Regions from separate parts of the Terrabacter sp. AAH1 genome, predicted to be linked through region 3. Evidence: riboswitches for the same ligand, from Rfam matches in the RefSeq annotation. Region 3 holds a riboswitch; each other region holds the start of a gene.
What was found. Region 3 has a riboswitch for cyclic di-AMP ahead of ACXR8F_RS05905 (CHAP domain-containing protein). Riboswitches for the same ligand answer to the same signal wherever they lie in the genome.
Positions count from the first base shown of each region.

Region 1: linked by a shared signal. The riboswitch ahead of ACXR8F_RS03660 (transglycosylase family protein) and the one ahead of ACXR8F_RS05905 (CHAP domain-containing protein) in region 3 are both predicted to bind cyclic di-AMP.
Region 2: linked by a shared signal. The riboswitch ahead of ACXR8F_RS14610 (C40 family peptidase) and the one ahead of ACXR8F_RS05905 (CHAP domain-containing protein) in region 3 are both predicted to bind cyclic di-AMP.
Region 4: linked by a shared signal. The riboswitch ahead of ACXR8F_RS07255 (C40 family peptidase) and the one ahead of ACXR8F_RS05905 (CHAP domain-containing protein) in region 3 are both predicted to bind cyclic di-AMP.

Region 1 covers NZ_JBTJJV010000001.1:780,132-784,233, forward strand. The annotation lists partial or broken gene ACXR8F_RS03640 (IS3 family transposase) at 1-153, opposite strand, end outside; gene ACXR8F_RS03645 (serine hydrolase domain-containing protein) at 215-1,243, opposite strand; gene ACXR8F_RS03650 (hypothetical protein) at 1,665-1,745, shown strand; tRNA gene ACXR8F_RS03655 (tRNA-Thr) at 2,012-2,084, opposite strand; gene ACXR8F_RS03660 (transglycosylase family protein) at 2,220-2,879, opposite strand; cyclic di-AMP (ydaO/yuaA leader) riboswitch at 2,885-3,058, opposite strand; gene ACXR8F_RS03665 (serine/threonine-protein kinase) at 3,326-4,102, opposite strand, start outside.
Region 2 covers NZ_JBTJJV010000009.1:94,632-98,733, reverse strand. The annotation lists gene ACXR8F_RS14620 (hypothetical protein) at 1-1,235, opposite strand, end outside; gene ACXR8F_RS14615 (DsbA family oxidoreductase) at 1,409-2,092, opposite strand; gene ACXR8F_RS14610 (C40 family peptidase) at 2,190-2,948, opposite strand; cyclic di-AMP (ydaO/yuaA leader) riboswitch at 2,951-3,120, opposite strand; gene ACXR8F_RS14605 (metal-dependent transcriptional regulator) at 3,380-4,075, opposite strand.
Region 3 covers NZ_JBTJJV010000002.1:413,709-417,810, forward strand. The annotation lists gene ACXR8F_RS05900 (alkene reductase) at 1-1,050, opposite strand, end outside; gene ACXR8F_RS05905 (CHAP domain-containing protein) at 1,283-2,140, opposite strand; cyclic di-AMP (ydaO/yuaA leader) riboswitch at 2,144-2,330, opposite strand; gene ACXR8F_RS05910 (class F sortase) at 2,593-3,369, opposite strand; gene ACXR8F_RS05915 (hypothetical protein) at 3,399-4,102, opposite strand, start outside.
Region 4 covers NZ_JBTJJV010000003.1:255,581-259,682, reverse strand. The annotation lists gene ACXR8F_RS07265 (sensor histidine kinase) at 1-794, opposite strand, end outside; gene ACXR8F_RS07260 (DUF6326 family protein) at 1,006-1,437, shown strand; gene ACXR8F_RS07255 (C40 family peptidase) at 1,849-2,430, opposite strand; cyclic di-AMP (ydaO/yuaA leader) riboswitch at 2,434-2,581, opposite strand; gene ACXR8F_RS07250 (FBP domain-containing protein) at 2,978-3,469, shown strand; gene ACXR8F_RS07245 (penicillin-binding transpeptidase domain-containing protein) at 3,474-4,102, opposite strand, start outside.

The DNA.
Region 1 (4,102 bases), on a different contig from region 3:
GTCGGCGTCACGCATCCAGTTGCGAAGGCAGGACTCGGCGATGCCGAAGTCGGCTGCGATCTGTTTGAGCGACTGGCCCGGCTCGCGACTGTCGGCGACGTTCACGACGTCGTCACGGAACTCTCTCGGGTAGGGCTTGGGGAGGGTGCACATCCTTCCAGCGGCGCCTCGTGGCGCCACAGATCAGATGTCACCTATTCGTGCAGCAGTCCCATTACCGCAGACTTGGCACCAGCGCGCCGGACACCACGTCTTGGTAGAAGTGCACACTAGGTCCCTGTGCAACGTTGGCGAGTGTGTCCACGTGGGTGGCGAAAACCACCACCAGCCCCTTGTCCGGGACCGCTTCGATGAGCTGCCCGCCGAACCCAAGGGCTGCGTACGCGGGGTGGCCGCCGGCGGTGGTGACCCACCACTGGTACCCATAGCGGTCCGCACCTTGGGTTCCCGGTACGTCCACCTGCCCGGTGGTGGCCTCCTGCACCCAGCTCTGGGGCACGATCTGTTTGCCCTGCCACGTGCCCTGGTCGAGGTAGAGCTGCCCCAGCTTGGCCATGTCCCGGGCCCGCAGCTTCAGAAAGGAGGCCCCGTAGTTGATGCCTTGGTGGTCGACCGGCCAAGCGAACTGGGCCTTGTCGTAGGCCGCGGCCGAGGCCTTGACCAGGAGCGGCTGCGCGGCGCCGCTCATCTCGATGCCCAGTGGCCCGAACAGCTTCTCGGTCGCGTAGTTCAACACGGAGCGGTGGGTGGCTCTGGCCAGGATCGCCGCCAGTAGGTGCGAGCTGGCCGAGGAGTAGGCGAATACGCCGGGCTTCCCGATGACGCCCTGCCGCAGGATGCCCTCGACGAAGTGGTCGCTCTGGATCCACGCCCCGACCGAGCTGTCAGGTAGGTCGGCGTCCAGACCCGCCGTCATGGTCAGGAGCTGGCGCAGCTTGATGCGCGCCACCGCCGGACTCATCACGCTTCGTTCCTTGGGAAGCAACTCGCCCAAGGTCTGGTCGAGGCTTTTCAGGGAACCGTCGGCCAAGGCGATCCCCATCAGGGTCCCCACGACGCTCTTGGTGACCGAGTGCACGTTGTGGGTGTCGTCCGGCGTCGAGGCTCGGTACTCCTCATGGACCGGCGCACCGCAGACGTAGACCAGCACGGCCCGCAGTTCGCGGAGCTGATAGTCGCTCAGCAGGGCCAGCTGCTCCCTGAGGGCGGCGGAGATTCTCGCCTCCAATGCTTGGCGCTGCACGTCTCCTGCGGGACACGGCGCCAAGGAGGACGCAGGGTGCGGAGCGAGGGAGTCGCCCGTACAGCCAGTCACAAGCAGCAGCCCCACCACCAGTCCGGCAACCCCAGCGACACGGCGCCCCCGAGCGCGCGCGGCGGATCGCGCCCCAATGGAATCCGGCCAGGCGGCGGCAGTACTGGCTGCGGCTGCTCCTGCGTGCCGCGTTCGGTGAAAGACGAGCATGTCCTCGTCGGCGGGCCCCGCGCGGAACACAGGGCCCGCGACCCAGCACAGGAAGTTCCTGAGTCGCACTCTTCGAGTCTCCTCCACCTGCGCCGCTCGCGTGCCTGGTTTGGTCAGCCCGTTGTGGTGTCGATAAAGGCGTCCGTCGCGCGCCCTAGGGGCAGCTCGGTCCCAGCCGCTGCAGTCTGCGGCTGACCGTTTGGGTGTTGACACGAGGACAGTACGGCGGTGGATCGCAGCGGGCCGGCTCAAGGCCTACCGCACCGGGCCGAGGATGTAGCGCGTCGACATCGAAGAGGTCGACCGTCTCCTTCGGCCCGTTCCCGACTACGCGGACACTGGGAGCTAGCGAATCCCGCCCGTCAGGCCTCGGGCTCGCACTGGCCAGACGACTGAGCAGGGCCGCGGCCTCGTCGACCCTCGGGTGCCGGCGGTGCTGGAGTCGGTGGACCCGCTCCGTGGCCTCGCCACGGCCGAAAATGGTGGGCAAAGCGGTGGGTGACGCAAGTCGGAGTGCGACTCGCACCACGTTTCCGCAGGTCAGAGAGCTGGCGGGGGGACTCGAACCCCCAACCACCTGTTTACAAGACAGGTGCGCTGCCAATTGCGCCACGCCAGCACGCCCGCGACGCAGACGCCGCGGACGGGCGAAAGCGTAACCGAGGCGGACGGCATACGCCCAAAAAGAGGGGACGGCCCCGCGCAACCCAGGGGTTGGTCGCGCGAGGCCGTCCGGTTCAGTTCTACCAGCAACTCAGGGCAGTCGCAGGACCTGCCCCACGAAGATGAGGTTCGGGTTGGAGACGCGGGAGGCGTTGGCCTTCCAGAGCGCCTTCCAGCCGCCGGCGACGTGGTAGCGCGCGGCGATCTTGCCGAGGGTGTCCCCGCTGCGCACGGTGATGCGCGCACCCTTGCCGGTCGACACGGCGGGCTTGGCGTAGGACTTCTTCTTGACGACCTTCTTGACGACCGGCTTCTTCGCCGCGACCGGCTTGCGCACCGTGGAGCGCGAGACCGGTGCGGAGGTGGCGCCACCGTTGGCGCGGGTGAGACCGGCGCGCTTCGAGCACACGGGCCAGGCACCCGGGCCCTGCGACGCGAGCACGCGCCGCGCGACGGCGATCTGCTCGGCCTTGGTCGCGAGGTCGGCGCGCGGGGCGTAGGCGCGGCCACCGTAGCCGGCCCACGTGCTCTGCACGAACTGGAGGCCTCCGTAGAAGCCGTTGCCCGTGTTGATAGACCAGTTGCCGCCGGACTCGCACGCGGCGACGCGGTCCCAGACGGAGGCGGCCTTGGCCGACCCCGCGGTCGTGATGCCGCCGACGATGGTGGCGGCTCCGGCGATCCCGACTCCTGCGATGCGCTGCTTGACCGAGATCTTCTTGGCGGCAGCGTGCTTGGAAAGGTACTGCATGAGGTTGTTCCTTCCTGACGCGCGCCTGCGGGGTTAGCTGTCGGGTTAGGGCGTCAGGTGCCCCGTCGCTCGCGCGACCTCACCCCAAGGCCAGATCTCGTCCTCTTGTCATGCGCTCGAACACACATGCACTCACTGGCCACACTGGGTCCCCCGTCCTCGCCCGGCCCACGGGTGTGGGCTGCATCCCTGGCTGGCGAGGCTCGGCGCACGCAGGGAACGGTTCTCTTGATGGGTGTCCATGTGAAGTTGTGGAGCGTTCGTGTGGAGCCGGACGCCAGGAAAGCGGCACGAGGTCTTCGCATGGATCGCCCTTGTTCCCGTGAGGGTGGGAGCCGCCGAGCACAGACGGTACGTGACGCCTGCAGCGCCGCACAAGGCAACCCGAGATAGTTTCGTGATCTTTTCGCGATACGAGCGAGATCTGGAGGCCGAGGTCGCTACCGTCAGCGGCCGAGCGGGTTGCTCCCGAAGGGTGCCCAGGTGAGGCTCTCACCGGCCTGCAGCGCGACGAGCGCGACGACGACGCCGGCGACGGCGAGCACCAGGGTGACCGCCTGGTTGGCGATGCCGGCGGGCACGATCCGGCGCGCCATCGAGCGCGACCCGCGACGCAGCGACGCCCCTCCGGGCCCCCACCAGAGCACGAGCAGACCGACGGCGCCGCCGACGGCCAGCGTGAGCGGCGCGCCCGGCCCGAGCTCGGTGCCCTGCGTGCCGGCGAGCAGCAACGCGACCGCGTAGATGCTGGCCAGTGCGACCGCGACGGGGAGCAGGAGACCGACGGCCGTCGCCACGGTGCCGACGACGAGGTGCCAGGGGCTCGAGACGACCGCGAAGGGCACGTCGCTGCGCCTGCGGCCGTAGTCGTAGCGGCGCAGCACGAGTGCCGTCACCGAGCGGTCGGTGGCGCGGGCGAGCGCCGAGAGCACGACGAGCGCGACGAGCGCTGCGCCCGGCCAGGCCATGAGTGCCCCCGTCCAGGCGACCGCGACGGCCGCGAGCAGCCCGCTACGCATCGGCAGCCCGATGCGAGGGTCTCCCTCGCGCTCGACGACCTCGTCGTCGCCGTCCCACTCGTCCTCGGGCCAGTAGTCGGAGGCGCCGTGTCGCTCGTCGTAGACCTCCGCGCCGCCCCAGTCGCCGTCGGGCTCGTCGTCCCACCTGCCTGCGTATGCCGCCTGCCCGGGTGCCGCCGCCGGCACCCCGCTCGGGGGTGGTGC
Region 2 (4,102 bases), on a different contig from region 3:
TTCGTGACCTCGACAATCACCCGACCCGCGTGCATCCGGTCGACGACCTCGGTGGACGGGGTCGCCACGTGCTCGACCGCCTGGGTGCCGCGCACGTCCACCACCGAGGTGAGCAGCCAGCCCTGGCTCACCGCCAGCGTCGCGACGAACGTCCCCTGGTCCGCGGGCACGAAGACCAGGGTGGTGACGGTGCCCTCTGGCGGCACGACCGGCCCGGGAGGCGGCGCCGTCGTGGTCGCTGCGGGTGGGGTGGTCGACGCCGTCGCAGGCGCGGTGGCCGACGCTCCAGGAGCTGAGGCAACCGGTGCCGAGGCCACGGGTGACGCGACAAAGGGCGGCGAGGTGACCGCTGAGGGACGCGTACGCAGCCCGACTGTCGCCCCGCCGCCGACGCCGGACGCCCCACGGCGCTGGGCGAAAGCAGCGCGGAGGCCGGCCGGCCCGTCGGGCCGCGAACCACCTGCGGGAAGGGACACCGTCCCACGGCGACCAGAGACCGACTCCGCCACGGCCACACCGATGACCGGCCGGGGTCCGGACGCCGCGGCGGCCGCGCGGTCCGAGTCGGGCGACGCGTCCACCGAGAGGGTCGCGACGGACGGCGGCCGAGGCGAGGGCGCCTCCGCCGTGAGTCCGCCGCCGGGGGCCCACGCGAGCCGGAGCATCACGGCAGCCAGCACGAGTGCCCCGGCAGCGGTGAGCAACGCGGCCGGTCGGCCCGGCATGGAGAGCACCCGCGCCGCCGGAGGCGTCGACGGCGCCGAGTCGACGGTGGCGGCCGAGGCCGGAGGAGCCCCGTCCTCGACCACGGCCGTGGTGAAGGCGCCGGGCAGCAGCGCCGGTGCAACGCGCGACCTGATCGCACCGTCCACGTCGTCCAGGAGCGCCACGGCGGTGCGACACCGCTCGCACACCTCGAGGTGCTGCTCCGCCTCCGGCGTACCCGGCCCGGACGGCAGGTGACGCAGGTGACCTGCGAGGGCGCGACGGGCGGCGGCGCACTCGGGGCCTTCCGCTCTCGCGACGAGCTCGGAGAGCAACCCGAGCCGCAACCGGTCGCGGGCACGCTCGGCCGGCGCGGCGACGCCCCGGCGCGACGGCCGGCGCGGCGGAGCGGGCCGGCCGAGGCCCTCGTCGTGCACCACGAGCTGCCAGAGCACCAAACGGTGCTCGCTCGGCAGCGACCGCCAGGCGGCGAGCACCGCCTCGTCCACCTCGTCGTGCTCGTCGCCCACGCGCTCCACGCTCTCCCGTCCCGAGCCCGGACTCACCGAGCCGTCGTCACGGCCACGCACCTGTGGGCATCCTCCACCCCGACCACCTGCGCTGTCGCCCGTCAGGGCGCGACATGCCAGCAGGTGGACGAATCGCGTTGCGCTATGGGCGATTCGCGGCTTTTGGCCGCAGCTCAGACTGTCTGGGTCGCCACTCCACGGAGGAGGGCGAGGTAGTCGTCGACGGGACGCGCACCCGACACGGCGGCATACGCGTTGGCGACGACGAAGGGCGTCGACGTCACGCCCATCGAGCGTGCCTTCTCCTCGTCGGCCCGCACCTGGTCGGCGTACGCGTCGGACGCGAGGACGGCCGAGACGCGCCGCTCGTCGAGGCCGCACTCGGCCGACAGCCGCTGGAGCACCTCGTGGTCGTCGATCGGCAGGCCCTCGCTGAAGTGCGCGGACTGGAAGCGCTCGACGGCCGCGGACCGCAGGGCCGGGCCGCCCATCTCGCCGGCCAGCGCGCACAGCCGGTGCGCGTCGAAGCTGTTGGCCCGCACGGCGCGGTCCCAGTCGAAGTAGAGGTCGTCGGCCTCGGCGACCTCGCTGGCCCGGGCGTTCATGAGCCGCCCTGCCTCCGCGTCGCCGCCGTGCCGCAGCGCCACGTGCTCGCTCACGGGAACACCGCCGCCCCGCGGGACGTCCGGGTCGAGCTCGAAGGAGCGCAGCCGCACGGTGACGTCGTGCGGTCGCTCGAAGGCCGCGACGGCCGCCTCGACCCGTCGCTTGGCCACCCACGACCAAGGGCAGACCAGGTCGCTCCAGAGGTCGAGCTCGATGAGGGTCGTGGACTCGGCAGCAGACTGGTCGGTCATCGACTCAGTCAACCACGGAGCCGGTGACGGGCCCGAAACGCGTTGTGCCCCCGCCGGAGTCGGCGAGGGCACAACGGCACGAGAGGTCGTGCGAGGCTCAGAAGCGGCCGTAGCCCGAGGGCCGCGTCCAGATCGAGTGGTTGCCGATGACGGTGCCGGGGCGCTGGGCGTCGATCATGCGGCCCGGGCTGACGTAGATGCCCACGTGGTACGCCGGCGAGCCGAAGAAGACGAGGTCGCCCGGCTGGGGGTCGCTGACGCGGGTCGCGGCGGCCTGCTGCGCGGAGGCCGTGCGCGGGATCGAGATGCCGGCCTGGCGGTAGACGTAGGAGGTCAGGCCCGAGCAGTCGAAGCCCGAGGGCGACGAGCCGCCGTAGACGTAGGGGACGCCGAAGAAGGACTGCGCGATGCCGACGATGCCGGAGGCGCTGGGGATCTTCGCGTCGTTGAGCGCGACGCGGGCGGTGGAGCGCGAGGCGCGCTCGGCCGCGGCGGCACGACGCTCGGCGGCGGCCTTGTCGGCGGCAGCCTCGGCGCGCTCGCGCTTGACCTTGATGTCCTCGATGACGAGGGGCTTGGTCTTGAGCGCCGGCTTGCCGTAGCCGATGGCCGACAGGGCGTTCGCGGCCTTGAGCGAGCCCACCTGGGGCCCGACGACCGCCGGGCCGGCAGCGGCGCTGACACCGTCAGCGGCGTTCGCCGTGCCGGCGAACGAGGCGACGAGGCCACCCGAGGCGGCAACGATCGCGGCGCCCTTGACGGCCGGCTGGGCCGACTCCTTCGCGATCGTCTTGAGCTCCGAGATCGCGTTGAATCGACCGGGGGCGCGGTGGCGCCCGGGAACGTTCTGAGCCACGTTTGACCTCTCGACGCCTACGAGGTGAGCTGTCGGGTTCGGGCTGGAGGTACTCGCCCGGCCTTCACTCGGACCGTTGCGGTCCACGGAGGGCTTCACCCCAAGGACGTCTCTCGACGCCCGGAGAAAGTGGTTCCCCCGCTCCTGCCATGCGGTTCGTCACTGGCCACAGGTCGATGGCAGGACTAGGCGGTCCGACCCGGGGCACCTGCTCGACGGGGAGAGCAAGTGCGGCCAAACTACCCAACCCGCCCCGAGTTGTCACCTCCGGGTCAGCACCAATTTCGGAAGCGTCCCGCGACTCGGACACGACGCGGACAACCCGTGGCAGGGTGTGCCAAAACGCCCCGGCCGATCGGGGCAGACCTTGACGTAGGCCGGTGGTCAGGCCGCGTGGTGACGCCTCGAGGCGAGGCGGGCGAGGCGGGGGGTCAGGCCGTCTGGCAGTAGACGTGGACGGCGACGTCGTCGGGCAGGGAGACGCCCGTCGAGGGCTCGCCGCCGTCGCGGACGACGACGACCCGGGACCCGTCGCGCGTGACGTCGACGCGCGCTCCGGGCACGACGCCGGCGCTCGTCAGCAGGCCGAGGGCCTCGGGGTCGACCTGGACCGGCTCGCCGATGCGGCGGATCGTCACGCTCGCGGCGCTGTCGCGCACGGCTGTCGTGAGCGGGATGAGGCCGGTGAGGAAGTCCTCGTCCTGGTGCATGCCGAGCTCGTCGAGGCCGGGGATGGGGTTGCCGTAGGGCGACTCGAGGCCACCGCCGATGAGGCCGAGGATCTTGCGCTCGACCTTCTCGGACATGACGTGCTCCCAGCGGCACGCCTCGTCGTGTGCGTACTCCCACTCGAGGCCAATGACGTCGACGAGGAGGCGCTCGGCCAGGCGGTGCTTGCGCATGACGCGGGTCGCGAGCAGGCGGCCGTGGTCGGACAGCTCGAGGTGACGGTCACCGGAGACGGCGACGAGCCCGTCACGCTCCATCCGGGCCACGGTCTGCGACACCGTCGGGCCCGAGTGGCCGAGACGCTCGGCGATACGAGCGCGCAGGGGCACGATGCCCTCTTCCTCGAGCTCGTAGATCGTCCGGAGGTACATCTCGGTGGTGTCGATCAGGTCCGTCACGGTCATACCCTCTCAGAGTTCTCGGAC
Region 3 (4,102 bases):
CGTGTAGCCCTCGGCGCCGCCGCCGTAGAAGGTGGCCGGGTTCGGCTCGTTGAGCGGGGCACCCTCGCGCCAGCGACGGGCGAGGTCCGGGTTCGCGAGGAACTCGCGCCCGACGGCGACGGCGTCGCCGAGGTCGCGCTCGAGGATGTCCTCGACCTCCGCGAGGCCCGTCACCGAGGCGAAGCCCGTGTTGAGGATGACGGGGCCGCCGAACCGCTTGCGCAGGTTGCGCACGAGGTCGGACTCCGGGTCGCCGAGGATGCTGAGGTAGGCGAGGCCGAGCGGCGCGATGCCCTCGACGAGCGTCTCGTAGGTCGCGGCCGTCTCGAGCTCGTCCTCCTCGAGCACGCTCTGGATGTTGTGCGCGGGCGAGATGCGGATGCCGACGCGGTCGGCGCCGATGGCCTCGGCCACCGCGGTCGTGATCTCGATCGCGAGGCGCGCCCGGTTCTCCGGCGAGCCACCGTACGCGTCGGAGCGCTGGTTGCTCGACGGGGCGAGGAACTGGTGGGGGAGGTAGCCGTTGGCGGCGTGCACCTCGACGCCGTCGAGTCCGGCCGCGATCGCCTGGCGGGCCGCGTGCACGTACTCGGCCACGAGCGCGGGGATCTCGTCGGTCTCGAGGGCCCGCGGGACGGCATACGGCTGCTCGCCCGAAGGCGTCACGATGGAGCCCGGCGCCGCGATCGCGCTCGGGGCGACGCTCTCGAGCCCGCCCTTGTTGTCGGGGTGGGCGACGCGTCCGGCGTGCATGAGCTGGACGACGACGTGGCCGCCGCCCTGGTGCACGGCGTCGGCGACGAGGCGCCAGCCGGCGACCTGCTCGTCGGAGTGGATGCCGGGGGTGTCGAGGTAGCCCTGGCCGACGGCGCTCGGCTGGGTGCCCTCGGTGATGATGAGGCCCGCGCTCGCGCGCTGGCCGTAGTACTCGGCGTTCAGCTCGGTCGGTGCCTGCCCGGCGCCGGCACGGTTGCGCGTCAGCGGCGCCATGACGAAGCGCTGGGGGAGGTCCCAGCGGCCGATGCGGATGGTCTCGAAGGCCGTGGACACAGGCCTGCTCCTCACGTTGTCGGGGATGGTCGGCGGCTCGCTGCCGCAATGCGGTGGAGCCTTCAACTACCTAGGCGACAAGTCGGACAGGGCGACGCACATTCCCGGTGGGCGGAGCGAGTCCGACCCGGCGTGCGGCGGGTGTGACCCGTCAGACACGACGAAGGGGAGGATGCCGTCGGCATCCTCCCCTTCGCGACCAGCGCTCAGACCGCGTGGGTCTGCGTGTGGGTCACGGCGCGTAGATGTACTTCATGCCCGGACCGTCGGTCAGGGTGCGGGTGTTGTAGTTGTACGGGCCGGCGAGGGCGTTCATCTCGATGATGGTGACCTCGTTGCCGTTGACGGCGGTGACCCAGGCGACGTGGCCGACGCTCGAGGAGCCGTGCACGCCGGGCTGCATCACGAGGATCGAGCGGGTGCGCGGCGTGCCGGTCACCGTGTAGCCCGCGCTCGCGGCGCCGGAGGCCCACTCCATGGCGTTGCCGGTCCAGCCACCGGGGTAGTAGCCCTCGGACGCGTGCCACTTGGCGAGCGCGCCCCAGGTGCACTGGCCCTTGGTGGCCCAGTTGTAGGCGGAACGCATGCCGGAGGACGCGCTCGGGACCGAGCCGTTGCTGACCGACTTCGTCGTCGACGTCGTCGACGTCAGCGTGCGACGGGTGAGGTCACGCGAGGCGCGCGCGGCAGCAGCCTTGCGCTCCGCGGCGGCCTTGGCAGCGGCAGCCTTGGCGGCGGCGCGCTCCGTCTTGACCTGGATGTCCTCGATGACGCGCGGCTTGGGAGCCGTGGCGCGCTGGGTGACGGCCTTCTGCGCAGCCGGCGCGTAGCCGATCTTCGCCAGGGCGGTCGAGGCGGCGGGGACGGCGCCGGTGGCCGGGCCGACGGCGGCAGCACCGGCGGTCGTGCCGGACAGCGGCTCGGCGCTCGCCGGGTTCGCGAAGGAGGCGACAAGGCCACCGGTGGCCGCGACGAAAGCCGCGCCCTTCATGGCCGGCTGAGCCGTCTCGCGCGCGAGGACCTTGAGCTCGTTGAGGGGGTTGTGTCGGCCGGGCGCACGGTGGCGGCCGCGGATGATCTCGTTGTTCACACGTGTACCTCTCCGCGCCTACGAAGTTAGCTGTCGGGTTCGGGCGGAAAGGTGCCCGGCGCTCCCCCGGCCCGCGACGAGTCGCGATCCGGGCGAGTACTTCACCCCAAGGACGTCCGGAGTCGTGGCGCCGGACGCCCGGAGAAACGTGTGGTTCCTCCGCTCCTGTCACAAGGTTTGCTCTCGCTCGTCAGGCGGTGACAGGACTAGGCGGTCCACCTCGCGAGCGCCCGACCAGGTGGCCGGACCCTCGGAAGAGTAGACGACGTTGCCGGCAAAAGTCACGTTGAGGTAACGGGGACTCGCCGGAAAGATCGTTGAAGGTCCGTTTTGGGCATCTTTACCTGCGACATACCTTCGTGCCTTGTGACGCGAGTCACATGACTCGCGCTTGACCGGCTCGAGACGGCCGACCCCCTCGGCTGCGAGTCGCCACGGGTGGTCGGGCGTGCTCAGGAAGCGCTCGTGAGGTGGCCGAAGACGATGACGTTGTCGCGGTACTCGTTGCGGCTGTCGGTCGGCCCACCGCACGTCACGAGGCGGATCTCGGAACGTCGGAAATCGCTCCGGTAGACGAGGTCGGTCGGGAAGCGCGACTTCTCGTAGGCGGCGACCTTGTCGACGGTGAAGACGAGGTGCGAGCCGTCGCGGCGCGTGACCTCGACGACGTCGCCCGCCTTGACCGCGCCGAGGCGGTAGAAGACTCCGGGAACGCCGGACGGTGTGTCGACGTGGGCGGCGATCACGGAGGGGCCGAGCTGTCCGGGGGTCGGGCCTCCGTCGTAGAGCCCGACCTCCTGAGCGGTGCCGGGCACTGAGATCGTGCCGTCAGGCTGGACCCCGAGCGGCACGAAGGTGCGCGAGCGGACGCCGATGGAGGGGATCTCCAGCAGGGTGGGCTCCGAGGCCGCCAAGGGGCCGCCCTGCAGAGTGCCCGCAGGCGCGGCCCCCGAGGTGCCCGGTCTCCCCGCAGCCCGCGTCCCACCCTGACCGGGGGACACCGACGGTGCGGGGGAGTCGGAGGCTGTCGCGCCGACGGTCGCCAGCGCGCTGCCTGCCGGCTGTGCAGCGGGCGGGGTGCCCGCCGCACCGGGCGATGACGGACTGCCACGCAGGCCGAGGACGAGCGCGACGACGGCCACGACGAGCAGGAGCGCCGACGCCGTGGCAGCCGCCGCGACACCGGCGGTGACGCGGCGGCCCGACGTGGCCTCCTTCGGCTCTGTCACGTGATGCTCGTCTCCGGTCGGTCAGCCGGTCAGGAGCGCGACCGGGCGGAGCGGCGGGCGGCGAAGGCGCCGGAACCGGCAGCAGCGAAGAGCGCGGCGCCTCCGACGGCGAGGAGCATGCCGTTCGTGTTGGTCGTGCCGCTCAGGCCGCCGCCCGTGTGCATGCCGCCGGTGGGCGCAACGTGCAGCGCCCCGCACAGGGCCGGGTCGGTCGCCTCGGTCGGAAGCTTCGGGTCGAGGTCGCTCTTGGTGTCGCCCGAGTACTTGCCGTCCTTGTTGTGGTCCACGCCGTGCACGACGACGACGGACTGGCCCTTGGCGATGGCGGCGGCCACACCGTCGGACACGGTGATGCTGCCGCGCTCGTAGCTGAGGTTGCCGCCAGGGGCGGTGCTGAAGCGGTCGACCGCGAGGCCGCTCTTGGGGCTCGTGTCCCCGGTCTTCGTGAGCGAGACGACGATGTCGCCGTAGGCGGGTCCGCCCTCGGTCGTGTTGATGGTGCCGTCCCCGCTCGTGTCGTCCTTGATGGTCGGGCACTCGTGACGCGCGGCCGCCGCGAAGTGGATGTGCGCGGCGTGCGGCTGGTCGGGCAGCAGGCCACGTGCGGCCATCTCGACCTTGATCGTGTTGCCGGTGACCGTCACCTGGGCGGTGCCGGAACCGGACACCTCGCTGCCGGGCACGGGCTCGAGTTTCGCGCTGACCCAGCCGTCGGCCGCGAAGGCGGGGCCGA
Region 4 (4,102 bases), on a different contig from region 3:
TCGGCGCGCGCCAGCGCAGTCAGGTCCGCGACCCCCCGCTGCGGTGAGTAGTCGACGTCGTCCTCCTCACGTAGCACCCGCACCATGGATCTCATCTCGGCCAGAGTTCGCGAGGCTTCGGACTCGATCGCGGCCAGGACCTCGACGGCCCTCTCGGGCTGGAAGCTCGCGACCACGCCACCGGCCTGCGCCTGCACCGCGATGGCCGAGACGTGGTGGGCCACGGTGTCGTGCAGCTCGCGCGCCAGTGCCACCCGCTCCTGATTACGGATCTCGCGCTGCTGGCGATGCCAGAGGTCGGCCCGGTAGCGGAACACCGCCGCGAGGGCGACGCACAACAGCAGGAGGACGCTGCCGCCGAAGACGTCCGCCCAGGCTGCGGAGGCGGCGTACATCGCCAACGCGACGACGACCGCCACGAACGCCGTTCCCAGGACCATCTCCCGTCCCGAGCCCCACCGCACCAGGGAGTAGAGCAGGAGCAGGACCGCCATCATGGAGTAGAGGCCGAGGTCCCCGGCGTGCGCAACCAGCTGGAGCGCCGACAACAGCCCGGCGACGCCCCACCCCACCACGGCAGCCGTCAGGGGGCGCGCCCGCCGCCAGAGCAGGGCAGGCACCAGCGCCAAGGCGAGCACCGTCACGAGCGGTCGCCACGCCAGGCCCGGCCGAACGATGCCCTCGGCCACGGCTGCGGCTGCGAACGCACCCACCAGCAGCCGATCGAGGCGACTGATGGGTGGGGCGTCAGCAGGCCGCGGCTCGTGCCAGATGGGGCGCCGGACAGTGACCACGGCTCCAGCCTAGGGATCCGAGTGGTTCGGCGGACCGGCCGAAAGAACGAGACAAGGACCGTGCCATCGGCCGGCCAGCCACAGCCTTCGGTCCGATGTGTCCGCCGCCGGACTCAGCGAACGTGGACCCACCGATCCCCACCACGACCAGGAGCCCACGATGAGAACACGTCAACCCACCACCGCGACGCTGGAAGACCAGCGGATCCCAATGAGAGCCAAGCTCGCCGCAACGTGGACGAGCTTCATGTTCCTGTACGCCTATGTGGACATCCTCAACTTCTTCACTCCTGGCGTCGTCGAAGACATCCTCGGCGGCAAGGTCTTCGAGTTCGAGCTGTCGCAGACCTTCTCGACCACGTCGCTGGCCCTGGTGAGCGTCCCGATCCTGATGGTCGTGCTGTCGATGACGCTGCCCGCCCGGGCGAGCCGCATCACGAACCTCACCGTGGCCTCGCTCTACGTGCCCGTCACGGCCTTCAACGGGCTGGGCGAGACCTGGGTGTACTTCTACGGCCTCGGGATCGCTCTGGAGCTGGTCCTCCTCGCCCTCATCGTCCGGTACGCCTGGACGTGGCCCCGCACCGCACCATCGGCGACCACGCCGACCGGTCCCGGCCGGGACGCTGTTCGCGCCCGGTAACCCGTGAGCTTGCCCGTCTGCCGTTCTGCCGTATGCCGTCACCTCGGGCGCGCAGGCCGCGGCACTCCCCGTCGGAGCCGCAGGTCAGGCCGCTCACCTGGCCTGCGGCTCCTTTCCTTCCGGTCCTTGCGTCCGTCGCGGCCCTGTTCGTCGTCACGGTCGGCCCCGGGGAGGGTGACCGCATGGAGGACGACGGCGTGGCGACCGGTGGCTCCGAGCGGGTCGTGAGGGGGGTTGACCCGCCGGCGTCCCGGACGGCCGCCACCACCTGGGCGCGGGCACGGGCCCGGCGCGACGGTGGACCGGACGACCTCTCGGCGAACGACACGATGCCGGGCGTCGAACACCGCTTCGTCCGGCGCCTCGACCGAGCCATCGGTCAAGGCGCCCCGGCGGGAGGCCTGGGCCTGGTTAGCGGACCCGACCGGCCACCCAGGCGGACGTCCAGAGCTTCGACAGCTGCACGCGCTGGCCCGGTCGTGGCGAGTGCCAGACCCTGCCGCTACCGGCGTAGACGCCGACGTGGTAGGCCCGGCCCGCACGCATGAAGAAGATGAGGTCACCGGCGAGCACGCGCGACTTGGCGACTCGCACGGTCTTGAGGCGCTGCGCATTGGCCGTGCGGGGGAGCGCCACGTGCAATCGCGTCCGGTAGACGTAGTAGACGAGGCCGGAGCAGTCGAACGCGTACGGTCCGGCAGCGCCCCAGCGGTAGGGCTTGCCCCTCTGGGCCGCGGTGATGCGCAGGGCCTGGATTCGTCGGGGGACGGTGGCCACCGGGGTGGTGGCCACGTCGACCCCCTTGTTCGTCGCGGCCTTGGCGCTCGGGGCGGGGGCGGCTGCGAGCGGCGCCGTCGTGGAGGCCGGCGGTGCGCCGCCGGTCCCGAGGACGAGGGCGGCGCCGAGGAGCGGGGTGATGGCGAGGGACTGGAGCGGCAGTCGACGTGCGGGGCGCCGGTGGCGCCCGGGGCGTGCAGGACTCGTAGCGGGCATGGTCGGTCTTCCTTCCCACGCCTTCGAGGTGAGCTGTCGGGTTCGGGCAGAAGTGGCCCGGCCGCGTGTCGCGGCTTCACCCCGAGGACCGGTCCTAGCCGGCCCAGAAAGTGGGTCCCCCGCTCCTGTCCGTGTGATGCGCTGCTGCCCCAGCCGGCGGACAGGACTCGGCGTACCGGCGGGCCGACCGGGGAGGACCCCGGCCGATGAACTGCATCGACGGTCGCAGACGATCGTTGAACCGTGTAGGTCACGGCTCGATATCGGCAGATGTTGCCGAGACAAAACACCCTGAAGCCGGGCTTTGGGGCGTGGACGCACGAAACCTCTGAAAACGAGTGGACGGTCGGAGGGGGCGTGGCACACCATGGACGCGGCTCCGTCCTCGGAGCCGTCGGTCGAGACGTCGCCGGACGTCAGGAGTCAGCGGGAGCGCCCGCGGAGAGGTGGGTGGCCGGCATGGCCCGCTCAGCGGTCACGGTCCCGCGCCACCTCCCCCACCCCGGCTGACCGGGCCATCCGGTCCTGCCCGACCGACAGGAACACCGTGAAACCACTGACAGACAACGAGATTCGCGCTGCCCTCGTGAACTGCTCGCGCCGCGAGGCGAAGCAGGCCAGCGTCCCCAACGATCTCGACGCGCTCCCCTGGGAGCAGCTCGACTACCTGGGCTGGGTCGACCGCAGCAACCCCCAGAGGGCGTATGCCGTCGTGCCCGTCGACGACGATGCCGTGGCGTTCGTGCTGCGCGCGTCAGGGCGGACGCGCACGGCGAGCGCGATGTGCGCCTGGTGCGAGGACGTCTTCGCCACCGCTGACGTGCGGCTGTGGGTTGCGAAGCGGGCCGGTGCGGCCGGGCGCGAGGGCAACAGCCTCGGGACGCTCGTGCACGCCGACTTCAGCTGCTCGCAGCACGTGCGCCGGCTGCCGAACGCGATGGAGGGTGGCCTCGACCCGACATCCCTCGTGGAGCGTCGGATCGACGAGCTGCGTTCGCGCTCAACAGCTTTCGCCCGACGGGTGCGCGACGGCTCATAGGCCTTCAGGGCATCGGCTCGACGGGCTCGCCCGACAGCACGCCGTCCATGATCCGGCGCCAGATCGGCGCCGCGTAGCAGGCGCCGGTCATGGACGTGCACGACTTCCCCGCCATCGACACGTCGAACATGCGCCGGGTCGGGTTCACCGGATTGCCCACCCACACCGCGGTGGCGAGCTGGGGGGTGTAGCCGACGAACCACGACTGGGCGTTGCCGTCGGACGTGCCGGTCTTGCCGGCGGATGGCCGTCCAGGCAGCTGGTTGAGGGTGCCCGACCCGTGCGTCATGTTGTACTCCAGGTACTGCGTCGCCTGGTCGACGGCGCGCGGGTCGGCCACCCGCCGACAGTCCGGGGGTGGAGCCCAGAGGGTGCGCCCGCCCTGGACGACGCTCGTCACCGGGTGCACGTCGCACAGGGTGCCGTGGTCGGCGAGCCCTGCGTAGGCCTCGGCCATGGTCTGCGGCGACACTGCCTGCGCGCCGAGCACCACCTGCGGCGGGTAGGTGCCGAGGGGCTGCCCATCGCCGCCGTGGATGCCGAACGCCGTCATCGTCGAGTGGATCGCGCAGACCCCGATGCGGCTCGCGAGGGCGACGAAGGCGGTGTTGGTCGACTGCGCCGTCGCCTGCC